2 linked regions of the Flavisolibacter tropicus genome follow. The protein of the gene in region 2 interacts with the protein of the main gene of each other region in a pairwise test. Links are inferred from orthologs where the notes say so. Each region holds a gene or a part of one and is shown on either strand. Other genes may lie near its edges. The genes, in order: dprA and recA.

Region 1 (8,587 bases), 1.3 Mb from region 2 along the record:
GCTAGTTTGTCACTTAACTTTCTGCCGTAGGCTAATCCTATTTCCGTTTCTGTATTAGCGGTATTCCCAAAGTAGGTTCCGGTTAATCCAAAATTGCCACTCCGAGTAGGCAGTGCGGCCGCTACCTGGTAGAAAGACAACTCCTGTAGTATAAACCGGCGTTCACTAAATATACCAGCCATAAACGTTGAAGAAGATACCAGTGCGGCCTGGTTGGCCGTAAAAGTAAAAGCCGAGGTATGATGCTGTGAATAGGTTGTTGACTGAATGGCATTCAGTGGGTAACGAGTGGCCTGACCTATAGCAAATAGCATACATAGCTGCAGCAACAGGCAGAATGTAATGGCCTTCATAAGGCAGTTAGTTTGCTTTCTAAGGTAAATGGAAAGAAGGATTCATCAAAATACAAAGACTAAACGCTTGTCTATTACCTTTGCACCATGCAATTATTGAACGGAAAAGAAGCTTCTCAAGCAATCAAAGACGAATTAAAGATTGAAGTAGCACAATTGGCTACACATGGCAATGCTGTCCCACACCTGGTAGCCATACTGGTGGGTAACAACGGCGCCAGCGAAACCTATGTGGCCGCTAAAGTAAAAGCCTGCGAAGAAGTAGGTTTCCGTTCTACACTTATCCGTTTTGAAGATACTGTACCAGCACGCCAGCTTCTGGATAAGATTCGTGAACTAAATACAGATATTGAAGTAGATGGTATTTTAGTACAATTACCACTCCCCGACCATATATCAGCAGAAGAAGTAATCAATACCATAGATCCATCTAAAGATGTGGATGGCTTTCACCCTGCTACAGTGGGTAAAATGGTATTAGGTCAGCCCACGTTCATTCCTGCCACTCCTTATGGCATTTTGCTTTTATTAGAACATTATAAAATAGATACAAAGGGTAAGCATGCCGTAGTTATTGGCCGCAGCCATATCGTTGGCCGCCCTATCAGCATTTTATTGAGCAATCCTGGCAATCCCGGCAACTGTACCGTTACGGTTTGTCACTCACACACAAAGAACCTGGCAGAGATCTGTCGCACTGGCGATATCATTATTGCTGCCCTGGGCCGTCCAGAGTTTGTAAAAGCAGATATGGTAAAAGATGGCGCCATCATCATTGACGTAGGTATTACCCGTGTAGAAGATGCCACCAAAAAATCGGGCTTTAAACTGAAAGGCGATGTAGACTTTGAAGCCGTAGCTCCCAAATGTTCCTACATTACCCCCGTGCCTGGTGGTGTGGGCCCTATGACCATTGCGGCCTTATTGAAAAATACCTTCAAGGCCTGCACGATGAAGCAGGAAGGGTAAGGGGCAGCGTGGCAGAAGCTAGGGGAATAACCAACAAGGAACAAGGAATGATGAATGAGGAAATGTTCAATGCCCAACGCTCAATAATCAAAAATTATTAATGATTAATTATTGATTATTAAAGAAAGAATATACATGTAAAAGCACTCCATTCTGGAGTGCTTTTCTGTTTTAAGGGCTATCCCTTTGTAAGGCACTAATTGCTACTTATTAAAAATTATAGCCATATCTAGCTTGATCCTTATCGGGTTTTGTTCGATCTTCCTTCGATTCTTCTTCGATATTGCTTCGATATTCGTTCGATAGATAGGATCGAAGGAAATACGGTGCAGAATCGGTCGGTTTATGTGGAAACCGGCCAGGAATGATTCCTTTTTCACATCTGACACAACGATTTTCTTTTACCTCCCTTCTATAAGGGATAAACGTTAATTCTCTCCATATTCAAAATTCATGACATTCATTTCCTGTAAATTCACCCTATGAATCACCTGAAAGCCATAATCAGTTTTTGCCTGGTATCCAGCTCCTTAATGTCTGTAGCGCAATACGATGCTTCTAAGGTGAATAAGAAGGCCATAGAGGCCTATACCAGGGGTTTGGAGAATGCGCAGGAGGATCGGTATAATGAAGCGATACAAGACCTGCAGGAGGCTATTCAGCGCGATCCTAAATACGTAGAGGCTTATTTATCGCTGGCAGGTGTTTATGGCCAAATGAAAAACCGCGAGCAAAGTGTAGCCACGTACGAAAAGGCCTTTACCATAGATTCTAATTATACATCCGACTTTCGCCTGCCCTACTCTATCAACCTGGCCGGCATGGGGCAGTTTGACAAGGCCCTGCAGACCATTGATGCTTTATTGGCCAAGTCTAACCTGAACCCCAATACGCGTAAAGCGGCAGAATACAGACGTAAAACTTACCAGTTTGCTTTAGACTATGCCAAACAACACCCGGCGGGCAACTATGTATTTGCGCCCCAAAACCTAGGTGATGAGATCAATACCAAGGAATCAGAATATTTCCCCAGCATACCTATTGAAAGCGATAAACTGGTTTTTACACGTCGTCTGAGAGGCATGAATGAAGACTTCTTTGGCAGCATGCGCCAAAACGGCAAATGGATAACAGCGCAGCCTTTACCCGGCAATATCAATACGCCGATGAATGAGGGCGCCCAAAATATTTCTCAAGACGGCACCATGCTGATCTTTACCGGCTGTAACCGGGAAGGTGGTGTAGGTGGCTGCGATATTTATATTTCCTACTTAACCCGCAATGGCTGGAGCGAAGCCATTAACCTAGGCAATAAAGTGAACTCAGAAGGCTGGGATTCCCAACCTTCCCTATCGCCAGACAAGCGAGATTTATATTTTGCCAGCAAACGCCCCGGTGGCTTGGGAGGAAGCGATATTTATGTAACGCATTTGCAGTCCAATGGCCGCTGGAGTGAGCCTGAAAATATGGGACCCGGTATTAATACCAGTGGTGATGAATTCAGTCCGTTTATACATGCTGATAATCAAACCTTGTATTTTACTTCCAATGGCTTGCCTGGCTATGGGGATGAGGACCTTTTTGTAACGCGTAGAGGTGCTGATGGCAAATGGGGCACTCCTCAAAACCTTGGTTACCCCATTAACACCATCAATGAGGAAGGAACCATATTCGTAGCCGCTGATAGCAAAACAGCTTATTACTCCAGCGACAGAAGTGATAGTCGCGGTGGGCTGGATATTTACAGTTTTGAGCTGCGTGACGATATACGTCCGTTTAAAACGCTGTGGATAAAAGGAAAGGTATTTGACAAAAACACCAATGCCGGCCTACCTTCTGCTGTAGAGCTAATAGACCTGGAAACCAAGCAAACGCTTTCCAAGGTACAAACTGATGAAACCGGTAATTACCTGATCACCTTACCTACCGGTAAAGACTATGCGTTTAACGTAAACCGCAGGGGTTATTTGTTTTACTCTGATAACTACTCCTTAAAAAATAAAACAGCCGATTCTACTTACGAAAAGAACATTCCGCTTCAACCCATAGAGGCAAATGCAAGCGTGGTATTGCGCAACATCTTCTTTGATTTCAATAAATATGAATTGAAGCCTGAGTCGCAAATTGAGCTGGATAAGGTAGTACAATTGCTACAGGATAATCCAACCGTTAAGATCCAGATAGAAGGCCATACCGATAATATTGGAAATGCGGCTGATAATTTAAAGCTTTCGGAGAACAGAGCTAAAGCAGCCATTGCCTACATCAGCAGTAAGGGCATTGACCCTAAACGCTTAGCATCAAAGGGCTTTGGAGCTACCAAACCTATTGCCGATAATAAAATAGAAGAAGGCCGTGCACAAAACCGCCGTACGGAGCTGAAAGTTGTTAGTCGGTAGTTGGCTGCGAAACGCTTTACTTTGTAGAAACTAACTGTACCCTGCATGAAGAACAATGAACTGTTCTACCAGCTGGCATTAACCCTTGTGCCCAATGTTGGCGATGCAAGAGCCAAGGCACTGGTCAACCATTTTGGTTCGGCGAAAGCTATTTTCAAAGCAAAATTGCAAGACCTGGAGCGCGTAGAAGGAACGGGGCCATTAAGCGCTTCGTCTATTAAAGCTTTCAACGATTTTTCACTGGTAGAACAAGAGATGGCTTTCATTGAAAAGTATAAGATCCAAACGCTCTTTTTAACTGACCCCAAATATCCGCAACGGTTGTTACAATGTTATGATTCCCCCGCCATGCTCTTCTATAAAGGCACGGCGGATCTGAATGCATCGAAAATGGTGGCAATTGTAGGCACCCGCAAATGCACAGATTATGGAAAGGATTTTACGGATAAACTAGTAAATGCACTGGAGCAGGAAAACGTGGTAATTGTGAGTGGACTGGCTTATGGCATTGATGCCGCAGCACATAAAGCGGCATTAAAATACAAACTACCTACTGTAGGTACCGTGGCCCACGGGCTAAATAAAATGTATCCAGCCGCCCACGCTGAATTGGCCAAGGATATGCTGAAGCAAGGTGGTGGTATTCTCACCGAATTTTTTAGCCATACCATAGCAGACGTTCATCATTTTCCCTTGCGCAACCGCATAGTAGCCGGTATGTGCGATGCTACAATAGTGATTGAAAGCGAGATCAACGGCGGCAGTATGATCACAGCTAAGCTTGCCGATGGCTATAACCGCGATGTGTTTGCCCTACCGGGAAGAACTACAGATAAAAAAAGCAGTGGCTGTAACTATTTGGTCAAGCATAATAAAGCCATGCTATTAACTGAGCCGGACGACCTATTGGAAGTTATGGGTTGGAAGAAGGCTTCAACAAGTAAGCCATCTCCTCAACGTGAATTGTTTATTGAGTTAACACCAGAGGAAAAAAGTATTGTGCAACTACTACAGGAGAAAGAAACGGTTCATATTGATGAGATCAATTTGAGAAGTGACTTTAGTAGTAGCATTACTGCAGCCACTATACTTAACCTGGAATTAAAGCATGTGGTAGCTTCACTTCCCGGCAAGCTGTATAAACTGCAATAAGTTATTCTAAAACAACTTATTATGACTAATTGTAATTAGTTCACTAAACATCACTCTTCACTTATCTTCACCATTTTAAAGTACCCTATTTATGCTGGTAAAAACCTATGGTAGTGCGGTCTATGGAGTAGAAGCTATTTCTATAACCATTGAAGTAAATTGGATGGCCACCGGCACAGAATATATGATCGTAGGCTTGCCGGACAATGCTGTAAAAGAAAGTATGCAGCGGGTAGAAAGCACCTTCAAAACCAATGGCTATACCATGCCCCGCACCCGCATAGTGATAAACATGGCACCAGCTGATATCAAAAAAAGCGGAACCGCCTTTGACCTGCCCATTGCCATTGGCGTACTGGCAGCGTCTGAACAGATACGAAACATAGAAGCGCTGGATAAGTATGTGATCATGGGCGAATTAAGTTTGGATGGCTCTGTACGTCCCATCAAAGGTGCGCTACCCATAGCCATACAGGCCCGAAAAGAAGGATTTAAAGGACTCTTTGTACCAGAAGTCAATGCCCGGGAAGCTGGCATGGTCAACAACCTGGATGTGTATGGCGTTAACCATATTAAAGACATTATTTCCTTTTTTGAAAACGGAGAGCAAGGCTTATATCCCATAAAGATTGACACCCGCGAGGAATTCTTCCATTCGCAATACGATTTTGAAATAGACTTTGCCGATGTAAAGGGACAGGAAAACATTAAGCGGGCACTGGAAATAGCTGCCGCTGGTGGGCATAATGCTATACTTATTGGCCCTCCCGGGGCAGGTAAAACCATGCTTGCCAAGCGTTTACCCACTATCCTACCGCCCCTGACCTTGCATGAAGCCTTGGAAACCACTAAGATCCATTCTGTAGCTGGTAAGCTCCCGGAGAATTCAACCTTGGTATCCCGACGTCCCTTCCGCAGCCCCCACCACACCATATCTGATGTGGCTTTAGTAGGTGGCGGCGGCACGCCACAACCGGGTGAAATATCCCTGGCCCATAATGGAGTGTTGTTCTTAGATGAATTACCGGAGTTTAAACGCACGGTGTTAGAAGTGATGCGCCAACCCATGGAGGAGCGGCGTGTAACGATATCCCGTGCTAAAGTGGCCGTAGATTTTCCTGCCAGCTTTATGTTACTGGCCTCTATGAACCCCTGTCCCTGTGGATATTATAACCACCCTGAACGCCAGTGTACTTGTGCGCCAGGAACCGTACAGAAATACCTGAATAAGATATCCGGTCCATTATTAGATCGTATTGATCTACATGTGGAAGTTACGCCCGTTGCATTTGGAGAATTGTCTACAACTAAACCACAACAAACATCGGCCAGCATCAGGGATCGAGTTATGAAAGCCCGGGAGATTCAGGCCGAACGTTATAAAGAACACAATGGTATTTATGCCAATGCGCAAATGAGCAGCAAAATGCTGAAGGAAATCTGCGTCATTAGTCCCATTGGCCAAAACTTGCTGAAACTAGCTATGGAGCGACTTAATCTTTCGGCTCGTGCCTATGACCGGATATTAAAAGTAGCCCGCACCATTGCTGATTTGGATGCTAGTGAAGACATAAAGCCAGAGCACTTAGCTGAAGCCATTCAGTATCGCAGTTTGGACCGCGAGGGTTGGGCTGGTTAGGTACGCTGGCACGTTTACTGCAAGAGACCTTTCTACATGCAGCATTATCTTTTGTTCCAGGTAGGGAACAGCCGGCAACGGATTTACCAATGCCAGTATGCTCTCTTACAGTACTTGGCTATTTACAATCTGAAGCCACCTTCAGATATAGGCATCCTACTGTATACAGAAAGCCCGTCTGAGTTTGAGGCTTACACTTCTTTTTTCCCTGCATTCTTAATGCATCAAACGCCTATTACCCCAAGGGCTACTATACTACAACAAGCCTTGCAGGAACACCCGGGTAATATCTTGTATTGCGATACCGATGTCTACCCTATAAAATCGTTGACATCCCTTTTTCACACTATTGAAAAAGGCAAACCCTTTTTGCTATTAAAACAATGGCAAAAAGAACCTTCCCTTGTAAAAACATTGCTGGATGAGTACGAGAAAAAAATACGTGGCCGCAAGACCCTGGCGGAAAAAGAAACACTCTTTCAACTGGCGGTAGTGGGCGTAAACCTTGGACATAAACCTTTATTGGAAAAAGCAGCATCCCTAATCCATACACCTGTTACCGACACTTCTTTTGAACAGGTAGAAAGCTGGGCTTTTCAAGAAGCATTTGAAAAAGGTAACACTTCCTGGAGTAGTTTTGCAACCTATCAGACCTCTACCGCATTCAAAGAACTACTCCCTGTGTTTTTTCAACGTAATGCTGAAGAAAGTATACCTAACTTAGTTAAATTGGTTCATCATCTGGACGCCCAGCAGATCCAAGAAGAAGAAGAAAGGTATCATCAACAAGCATTTTATAAAAAATGGATGGATAAGTTTACGGGCAAAGGATGGTCGATAGAACGATACAAAAAGCGTTTTTAGCGTAAGCTCATGCCATTATGAAAATACTAATACACTATTTAAAGCCTTATAAGCTCCTTGTTTTTCTTGTCCTTTTTTTAGCTGCTGTCAACATCGGCTTTTCCCTTATGGACCCAATCATCTTTGGTTCACTGGTACGATTGGCAACAGACTACGAGCACAATGCCGGCAAATATGCGTTTGAAAACTTCTTCTTTTCTTTTGATAAGCCTTATGGTGTATTGGCCTTATTGCTAGCATCTATAGGGGTAGCAATGGTAAGCCGCATAGCCAAAAATTTTCAGGATTACTTTTTAAGTGTTATTGTACAAAAATTCGGAGCCAAAGTATTCACCGATGGTTTACAGCATGCTATGACACTCCCCTACCAGGAGTTTGAAGATCAGCGTAGCGGCGAAACCTTAAGTACACTGCAAAAAGTACGGACAGATACAGAAAGCTTTATTAAGAACTTCGTCAATATCCTCTTTACTGTATTGGTAGGTATTATCATTGTAGCTGTATTCTCTTTTCGCATTACGCCCTTGTTACCACTGGTTTATTTTGGAGGCATTGGCATTTTGATGTTTATCTCTAACCTATTGAGTAAAAAAGTAAAGAGCATACAGAAAACCATTGTATCACAAACAACGGCACTTGCTGGTACTACCACTGAATCGCTACGCAATATTGAGTTAGTAAAAAGTTTAGGCTTAACAGGACAGGAAGTGGCCCGCTTGAATAAAAACACCTATAAGATCTTGGGCTTGGAACTAACCAAGGTAAAACGTATACGTAGTATTGGTTTTATTCAAGGAACGTTTGTAAATACCTTACGCCAGGTGATTTTGTTTATGCTTATGTGGTTGATCTTTCATAAAAGCATGGATGCGGGTCAGCTTGTAACAATGCAGATTTACTCTTTCTTCATATTTGGCCCCTTACAGGAGATTGGCAATATTATCTTAAGCTATCGCGAAGCAGAAGCATCTCTTAATAATTTCAAGAACCTAATGAAGAAGACCCCGGAACTCACGCCAACCAATCCGCTTCATTTAGGCCCTATACATAAATTGGAATTTGACAACGTAAGCTTTAAGCACCAGACTGCATCACATAAAGCTGTAGATGGTATCAGCTTTAAAGTTTCTCCTGGTGAGACGATTGCGTTTGTAGGTCCATCTGGCTCCGGTAAAACTACTATGATGAAATTGTTGGTAGGTCTTTATCGT
Region 2 (8,530 bases):
TACCAATCAGTTCTTCAATGTGAATGGGCTCGTAGCCAAGGTATTTGTTACTAAGCCAGTCCATATTATGTTTCCCATCTGGTTCTACTAAGTAGTGCGCCAGCATGGTATCAAACAATTGACCTTTGATCTCTGCACCATACCATTTCAGCACCAGCATATCGTACTTTATGTTGTGGCCAATCCAGGTGCGATCCGTTTCATTAAAGAAAGGTTGAAACTTTTCAAGGATAGCCTTTGCTTCTGTTTTGGAAGGAGGCACCGGAACATACCAGCCGCTGTTAGCCTTTACACTAAAGCTCAATCCTACCAGCTCGGCATCGTTAGCATCGATGGAAGTTGTTTCCGTATCAAAAGACACTACTTTATGTTGTTGAATTGCCTCCAACAATAACTTCATTTCCCCTTCACTTTCCACCAGCTCGTATTCATGAGATGTGTTGTGGATATTTTTAGTGGGAAGTCCAACAATTACTTCTTCTGTTTCTTCGACAGTAACACTAGTTTCGCTCACGCCGCCAAACAAATCAGTTTGTACACCGGGAGCTGCCTTGCGCACAGCGGCTGGTTCGCCAAAGTCGTCGCCTAATAAACGACGGCCAATTGTTTTAAACTCTAATTCATTAAACACTTCTTTCAGTAACTCATTGTTCCATTCCTTCAAGCGGAAATCTTCTTCATGGAATTCTACCGGTACAGTTGTAACAATGGTGGCCAGGCGCTTAGACATAATAGCGTCTTCCCGACCTGCTCTCAGTTTTTCACCCAACGCTCCTTTAATGTTATCGGCATTGGCTAAAATATTTTCCATCGAGCCGTACTCGGTGATCAGCTTGCAGGCCGTTTTTTGACCAATACCGGCTACACCTGGAATATTGTCAATCGCATCACCCATAAGACCCAGGATATCAATTACCTGTTCTACGCGTTCAATACACCATTTTTCACACACTTCTTTAGGCCCCATTATCTCTACTTCGCCACCTTGATAGCCAGGTTTATAGATCTTTATGTTTTCGCTTACCAGCTGGCCATAGTCTTTATCTGGGGTTACCATAAAAACTTCGTAACCCAGCTTCTCGGCTTGCTTACACAGCGTACCAATCACGTCATCAGCTTCATAACCGGCACTGTCAATCATGGGTATATTCAGGCCTTGTAAAATGCGACGGATGTCGGGTATCGAAGCCGAAAGATCTTCAGGAGCCTCTTGACGGTTGGCTTTATAATCAGCATAATCATTGGTTCTTTCAATGGGGGTAGATGATTCAAAACACACCGCCATATGGGTTGGCTTCTGGTTTTTGATCAGGTCTATAATTGTGTTGGTAAACCCAAACTGGGCATTTGTATTTTTTCCTTTCGAGGTAATTCTTGGATTGCGGATCAGTGCATAATAAGCTCTAAAAACAAGAGCCATAGCATCCAGCAAAAACAGCTTTTTTTCCATGCCGACGAAGTTAGGTAATGCCGCATCCAAAAACAGGGCAGGCATAAAAAAACCCTGCGGACAGCAGGGTTCTTCATTGGACATTTCTATTATATTCTATATTAGTTTATGGATTGCTTTAAAGCAGCTCCATCCTTCGTAGGAGATAATTTCTTTGATGTCTTTTGTGTTTCCATCGACTCTTTAGTTTCTGGTACAACCAAGCGAGACGCAGGACTACTGATGTGTACTGTTTCTGGTGTTGGGATCATCGGCATAGCCGCAACAGCATCTTTATGAATGAAGTTCAGATACAATGCAAAAAACAACAGGTTAAATGCAAAGAAGTTGAAAAACATGTATACACGCTTTTGCATAAGGTAGTTCATAGTTTGGAGCCGCTAAGCTAATATGCGTTATTTCCCTGCAAAAGCCTAATCTGATCTATTTACTTAATTTAAGCAAATACTCTTATACAGTAGCGTGATTTTGCGTTTCATATTTCGTAATTTTCACAGGAGTAATGCGATCACGCCTTCATTCCCTCTAGTCTTTTTTGCATCGAAAACATCTCATCGCGCAGACGAGCAGCTTCCATAAAGTCCATATCCCGGGCAGCTTTTTCCATTTCCTTTTTAGTCTTGTTAATCGCTTTTTCCAGTTGTGGAATGGTAGTGTACTCACCATCCGATTCAGCCGCCTTCGTTACTGGAATTTCATCTAAAGCATATGGCGATTCAGGATCATAGCCCTTGATATCCAATACTGAAGTTTGCGCCATGATCTGCTCTTTCGACTTGCTAACCGTTTTGGGCACAATGCCATGTTTCTGGTTATAAGCCACCTGCTTTTCCCGGCGGCGGTCCGTTTCATCCATGGTCCGCTGCATACTTTCAGTGATCTTATCAGCATAGAAAATCACCAGACCTTCTGCATTCCGCGCCGCCCGGCCGGCTGTTTGGGTCAGCGAACGTTCGTTACGCAGGAAGCCTTCTTTATCGGCATCCAAGATGGCTACCAGCGATACCTCAGGTAAGTCAAGGCCCTCCCTCAGCAGGTTTACACCCACCAGGACGTCTATAGCACCTAAGCGCAGGTCACGCAATATTTCAATCCTCTCCAGTGTATCTACGTCAGAGTGAATGTATTTTGATTTGATATCGATCCGCTTCAGGTATTTATCCATTTCCTCGGCCATACGTTTGGTAAGGGTTGTCACCAATACACGATCGCCTTTCTTTACCCGCTTGTCTATTTCGTCCAGCAGGTCATCAATCTGGTTCACACTGGGACGCACTTCAATAGGAGGTTCCAACAGACCCGTTGGTCGTACTACCTGTTCTACCACTACACCACCTGTTTGTTCCAGCTCGTAATCCCCCGGAGTAGCACTTACAAACACCACCTGGTTCAGCAGATTTTCAAACTCATGGAAGTTAAGCGGACGGTTGTCTAGCGCTGAAGGAAGGCGGAAACCATAATCCACCAATGTCATCTTACGACTGCGGTCACCACCATACATACCGCTCACCTGTGGCACTGTCTGGTGGCTTTCATCGATCATGCATACAAAGTCTTTGGGGAAATAGTCCAGCAAACAGAACGGCCGGGTACCAGGTTTGCGCCTATCAAAGAAGCGCGAGTAGTTTTCTATACCATTACAAAAGCCCAGCTCACGAATCATTTCCAGGTCGTAATCCACGCGCTCTTTGATGCGTTGGGCTTCAATGAACTTGCCTATACTTTTAAAATACTCTACCTGTGCCGCCATTTCATCTTGTATCTCGTAAAGGATCTGTTGCTGCATGTCTTTGGGCGCCAAGTATAGGTTGGCCGGGAAGATGGCAGCGTGGTCCAGCTTGCCAATGCGTTTGCCATTCTGCACATCGATGCTTTCAATCTCTTCAATCTCATCGCCAAAGAAAGTTACCCGGTAACCATAGTCCACATAAGGCAGATTGATGTCTACGGTATCACCTTTTACCCGAAACGTACCACGCGTAAACTCAATAGTAGTACGGCTGTACAAGGAGTTAACCATGTTATGCAGGAAGGCCTGCCGGGACATGGTGTCTCCTTTGGCAATGCGGATGATCCCACTTTCAAAATCGGTAGGGTTACCCATACCGTAAATACAGCTTACAGAAGCTACTACAATAATATCTCTGCGGCCGGAAAGCAGGCTGGTTGTAGCACGCAGACGCAGCTTATCCAGCTCTTCATTAATGTTCAGATCCTTTTCAATATAGGTATCTGTGGTAGGCATGTAGGCCTCCGGCTGGTAGTAGTCGTAGTAAGAAACAAAGTACTCTACCGCATTGTCTGGAAAGAACTGTTTGAATTCGCCGTACAGCTGAGCCACCAGTGTTTTGTTGTGGGTAAGCACAAGGGTAGGCCGCTGTAAATTGGAAATGACATTGGCCATGGTAAAGGTTTTGCCTGAACCGGTTACCCCCAGCAATACCTGGTATTCGTCACCCCGCAATATGCCGTCGGTTAATTCTTTAATGGCCGTAGGCTGATCGCCTGACGGTTTATATGGAGCATGAAGTTTAAATGGCATGAGACAGAAATAAATTTTATAAATGACGCTGCTGCAATACGTATGCTAATTACACTTTATCGTTTTGTTAAACAGCAATTACCGCTACAACAAACACCCCGCTCAGGCGTTTTGTTTTTAGTGTAATAGTTAGCTGCACCGGGCTTACAAACAGCGAAACCGTTATAGTAACGCCAAAATATACGCTGAAAATCAAACACTTGCGTTTATGGCAAAGTCTTTGTGTATTTTATAACAAGTACCTAAAAATATTACCTGAAAAACCAACCCTATCATAGAACAATCCCAACCTTTTTAAACTAGTAAATCTATATAGCACCGAAAAGTCCCCGCTCTGTTGTGGGGGCTTTTTGTTTATCACAGATTAGAGGATTTCAGATGGATTTCGCTGATATGCCGGACAGTGGCTCCTGCTTCTGATAAGCTCTTCGTGAAACGTGAGCGCTTTACTGCGAGCTTTTTCTTGACCTTCTTACACTTTTTAACTACCCAATCCTCTCGTTAGCTAATCTCTTTTCCTCCCAATCTTATTCTATCCCTAGAATCCTGGTTCTATTCTCCTCCTAATCCTGTTAATCCTACTAATCATCCCAATCCGCGGTCAAAAGAAATCCCGCTTCCCTCAACGAATCTTGGGATAGCGGGATCGGGTTTAACAACTATTCGCAACCAACTACGAAGCTTGCAACTCTTTAATCTTTTCGCGAATCTTTGTTTCAATTTCGTCAGCCAGTTCCTTGTTGTCTTGCAGTAAGTTTTTCACCGCTTCACGGCCCTGACCTAATTTGTTGTCGCTATAGCTAAACCAGCTACCGCTCTTGTTTACGATACCCATTTCTACACCGATATCCAGGATCTCACCAATCTTAGAGATACCTTCACCGAAGATGATATCAAATTCTGCCTGGCGGAACGGAGGGGCTACTTTGTTTTTCACCACTTTCACTTTTACGCGGTTACCTACAGCTTCTTCACCATCTTTGATCTGGCTCATACGACGGATATCCAGACGTACAGAAGCATAGAACTTTAAGGCGTTACCACCAGTTGTTGTTTCAGGGTTACCGAACATTACACCGATCTTTTCACGCAACTGGTTGATAAAAATACAGATGGTGTTTGTTTTGTTGATGGTGGCGGTTAGTTTACGCAGGGCCTGGGACATCAAACGAGCCTGAAGACCCATTTTAGAATCACCCATTTCACCTTCCAATTCACCTTTTGGCACCAATGCAGCCACAGAGTCAATTACTACTACATCCAACGCTCCGGAAAGGATCAGACGGTCAGCAATTTCCAGCGCTTGTTCACCATAGTCAGGCTGAGAGATCAATAAGTTATCAATGTCCACACCCAGCTTTTGCGCATAGTTGCTATCAAAGGCATGCTCGGCATCGATAATGGCACACATCCCGCCTTTCTTTTGCGCTTCGGCGATCACGTGTATGGCAACGGTTGTTTTACCAGAACTTTCCGGTCCGTAGATCTCAATCACACGGCCTCTTGGCAAACCACCGATACCTAAGGCTGTATCCAGTCCAATAGAGCCAGTCGAAATCACCTCCTGCTGGTGCTCTCCTTTTTCGTTCATCATCATTACACTACCCTTACCAAAGTCCTTGTCGATCTTGTCCATGGTAAGTTTGAGTGCCTTTAATTTTTCAGAATTTGACATTTGTTGTTGGTTGAATAGTGAAGTGAATAAAGCCCTTTCGGACCCCTTATTCGTGAATTTTTAATTAGGTGTAAAACTAATGATTTTAGCAAAAATAAGGAAGTAAAACGGTTCTTTAACCCTTTAAAAATAGGTTAAAGAACCCGTTTATTTTTTGTGTATTTTGGCGGCAAAAATCTGCACATGCCATCTGCCATGAAATCCGCTACCAACAACGTTTTAGACTACATAGAGTCCCTGCCCCAATGGTCAAAAGAAATTTGTTGTGAGCTGCGTCGCATTACATTGGCAGCCGATGCTTCCATCGCTGAAGAATGGAAATGGGGACCGCATTACAGCAGCCAGGGAATGGTTTGCGGCTATGGTGCGTTTCAAAAGCATGTGAAGCTTACCTTTTTCAATGGTTCGGCCATGAAAGACCCCAAGGGTTTGTTTAACCATTGTGTTGATAATGAATTCAGCCGCAGTATCAAGTATACCGATATCAGCGAGATTGATGCTAAGACGCTAACAACTTATATCAAAGAATCCATAGCCGCAAATAAGAAAGGTTTTAAACGAGTGGTGACCGATAAAACAGTTGATGTACCCGAAGACCTGCAAAAAGCGCTAAAAGCTAACAAAAAAGCAACTGCATACTTTGATGGCTTGACCTATGGCTACAAAAAAGAATACATAGAACACGTAACTACCGCCAAGCAGGAGAAAACGCGTCTGGATCGCATAGCCAAGATCGTTGACTTATGCGCCGAAGAGAAGACGCTGAATCATAAGTATAAGAAGTGAGTGGCGCAGGCCGAGCACACCCCCGGCCCCTAAAGGGGGGAGCCGCGCGGCAAGAGCTGGCTGGTGAATGGTGAATGGAGAGTAATCGTGAGACGTGAAAGGAGAGCTGTAAGCTATACGCTGCACGCTTCAAGCAAACAGCCGTAAGACCTGAAAGATGGCCGCGATTTTAAGATTAGTGGCATTAGCGGGATTTAGGATGGCTGATTTAAAGATTTCAATGGAACCCGCATCCATAACCACAGCTTGTTAGGGGGTTTCTTTTGTTGATCCACGAGATACCTAGCAATAATTTTATCACATTGAATATTCGATTTTGTTGACTTAACTGCCTATCTAACAAATAAGTAAACATGAGAGTCTTCCTTTTCCCCATACTCCTAGCAACCAGCAGCTTCTTGCATGCTCAGAAATTAAACACTAAGGAATACAAAGAAGACTTTACTTATTTCTGGAATACGCTACGCGAGGATTATGCCTATTTTGATAAAAAGCAAACCAATTGGAATGCAGTAAAAACCCATTATGAAAAGGGGTTGGACACCATAAAGTCTAACCGGGACTTTACCTTCTTGCTGGAAGCCGTATTTCGTGAGCTTTATGATGACCATGCTTCTCTAAACACCAACACGCCTTACTCCCGTCGCCTAGTGCCTTCTGGTACCGATGTGTGGGCTGCCTATGTTAAGGGGAAGCCGCTCATTCTAGAAGTGCGCCACCGTTTTGGTGCGGAAAAGGCGGGCATTACGGCAGGCATGGAAGTGGTGGCTATCAATGATGTAGCAGTAGAACAAGCTATTGCACCTTTTCTTCCTAAAACAATGAAAAATGAAGACCCGGAGGCGCTCAATTATGCCTTGCGAGTAGCATTGGCTGGCAATCATATACAACCCAGGAAATTAAGCTTAAAACAAAAGGATAAGGTTACCGACTATTTCCCAGACACACCGCAAATGCTTTTGGAAAATATTCAATATCCATCATTGGTAAACAGTGCCATCAACAATGATATTGGCTATATTAAAATCAACAACAGCCTGTACAACAATGAGCTCATTGCAGCATTTGATAGCATAATGGCAAATATGGCCAATACCAAAGCGCTGATTCTTGACCTGCGCGAAACACCCAGTGGCGGCAATACCACAGTGGCACGTGCCATCTTAGGCTGGTTTGTGAACAAAGACCAGTTTTACCAAAAACATGAAATCCCTGCAGAAGAACGAGCCTATGGTGTCAAACGTAGCTGGATAGAGATTGTTTCTCCGCGAAAGGGTAAATACTACGGTAAACCGCTGGTGGTTTTAGGCAGCCATTGGACGGGCAGTGCAGGAGAGGGAATTACCATTGCGTTCGATGGTTTAAAGCGCGCCACTGTCATTGGTACCCGCTTAGCCGGGTTAAATGGCGCTATTTATTCGTACAGCATGCCCAACACCAAAATTGGTTTCTCTTTTCCAGTAGAGAAACTCTATCATGTTGACGGCACTCCACGTGAATTATATAAACCCACTATTGAACTAGACCTTGCGGCTGTGCCTGCGCTATATAATCAAGACCCGGCACTAGAAGAAGCGAAAGCTACAATTGACCGTAAACTAAAAATAACAAAAAAGAAATAGTAATAGCTTACCTGCTGAAATTTACATTGACAGGACGAGTGTACCTGGAGGTTTACCCTTGTTAACTTGTGAACATACCAACCTATTAACCTTTTCTTCTTAAACCTATACTACCGCCATCACCTTAGTTCTATATCTTTGTTACACTTAAACTTTACTGTTATGAAAAAGCTGCTGCTCTCTTTTCTTGTTTTAGGTACGCTGCACGTACAAGCACAAGACCACAATAGCGAAATCAAGCCTGCTGCTAAAGGCGTACTTTATGGAAGCGAAATAGCAGCTGCTGGTGATGCTATCAACGCCAATGATATTCAGGCTAAAATGAACAATGGTGTATATGATGGAAAAGTAACCGGCAAGGTAACAGAAGTGTGTAAGGCCATGGGTTGCTGGATCCGCGTGGCCAAAGCCGACGGCTCTACGCTGATGGTAAAAACAAAAGACCATGCTTTCTT

The links.
Region 1: the proteins of recA (region 2) and dprA interact in binary tests that used the Bacillus subtilis proteins (3 or more experiments, as listed by UniProt). The link is inferred for Flavisolibacter tropicus from one-to-one orthologs.

Annotation. Positions count from the first base shown.
Region 1 is NZ_CP011390.1:4,941,489-4,950,075, reverse strand. The notes cover bases 2,857-5,819. They hold dprA (DNA-processing protein DprA), read left to right. Parts: upstream 2,857-3,766; coding sequence 3,767-4,873; downstream 4,874-5,819. Other genes in these bases: SY85_RS21215 (YifB family Mg chelatase-like AAA ATPase), read left to right, coding at 4,965-5,819; SY85_RS21225 (OmpA family protein), read left to right, coding at 2,857-3,721. Outside these bases: SY85_RS21235 (PorV/PorQ family protein), read right to left, coding at 1-353; SY85_RS21230 (bifunctional 5,10-methylenetetrahydrofolate dehydrogenase/5,10-methenyltetrahydrofolate cyclohydrolase), read left to right, coding at 441-1,322; more of SY85_RS21225, read left to right, coding at 1,805-2,856; more of SY85_RS21215, read left to right, coding at 5,820-6,512; SY85_RS21210 (hypothetical protein), read left to right, coding at 6,549-7,376; SY85_RS21205 (ABC transporter ATP-binding protein), read left to right, coding at 7,394-8,587. UniProt on the Bacillus subtilis protein: Protein that helps load RecA onto ssDNA during transformation. Binds cooperatively to circular ssDNA, is able to bridge different segments of DNA. Favors the loading of RecA onto SsbA- or SsbB-coated ssDNA and formation of RecA-DNA filaments.
Region 2 is NZ_CP011390.1:3,679,172-3,687,701, forward strand. The notes cover bases 3,667-6,572. They hold recA (recombinase RecA), read right to left. Parts: upstream 5,668-6,572; coding sequence 4,666-5,667; downstream 3,667-4,665. Other genes in these bases: uvrB (excinuclease ABC subunit UvrB), read right to left, coding at 3,667-3,992; SY85_RS26125 (hypothetical protein), read right to left, coding at 4,060-4,188; SY85_RS15540 (YdeI/OmpD-associated family protein), read left to right, coding at 5,851-6,453. In the rest of the region: polA (DNA polymerase I), read right to left, coding at 1-1,450; SY85_RS15525 (hypothetical protein), read right to left, coding at 1,552-1,806; more of uvrB, read right to left, coding at 1,959-3,666; SY85_RS15545 (S41 family peptidase), read left to right, coding at 6,807-8,075; SY85_RS15550 (DUF4920 domain-containing protein), read left to right, coding at 8,238-8,530. UniProt on the Bacillus subtilis protein: Multifunctional protein involved in homologous recombination, DNA repair and competence.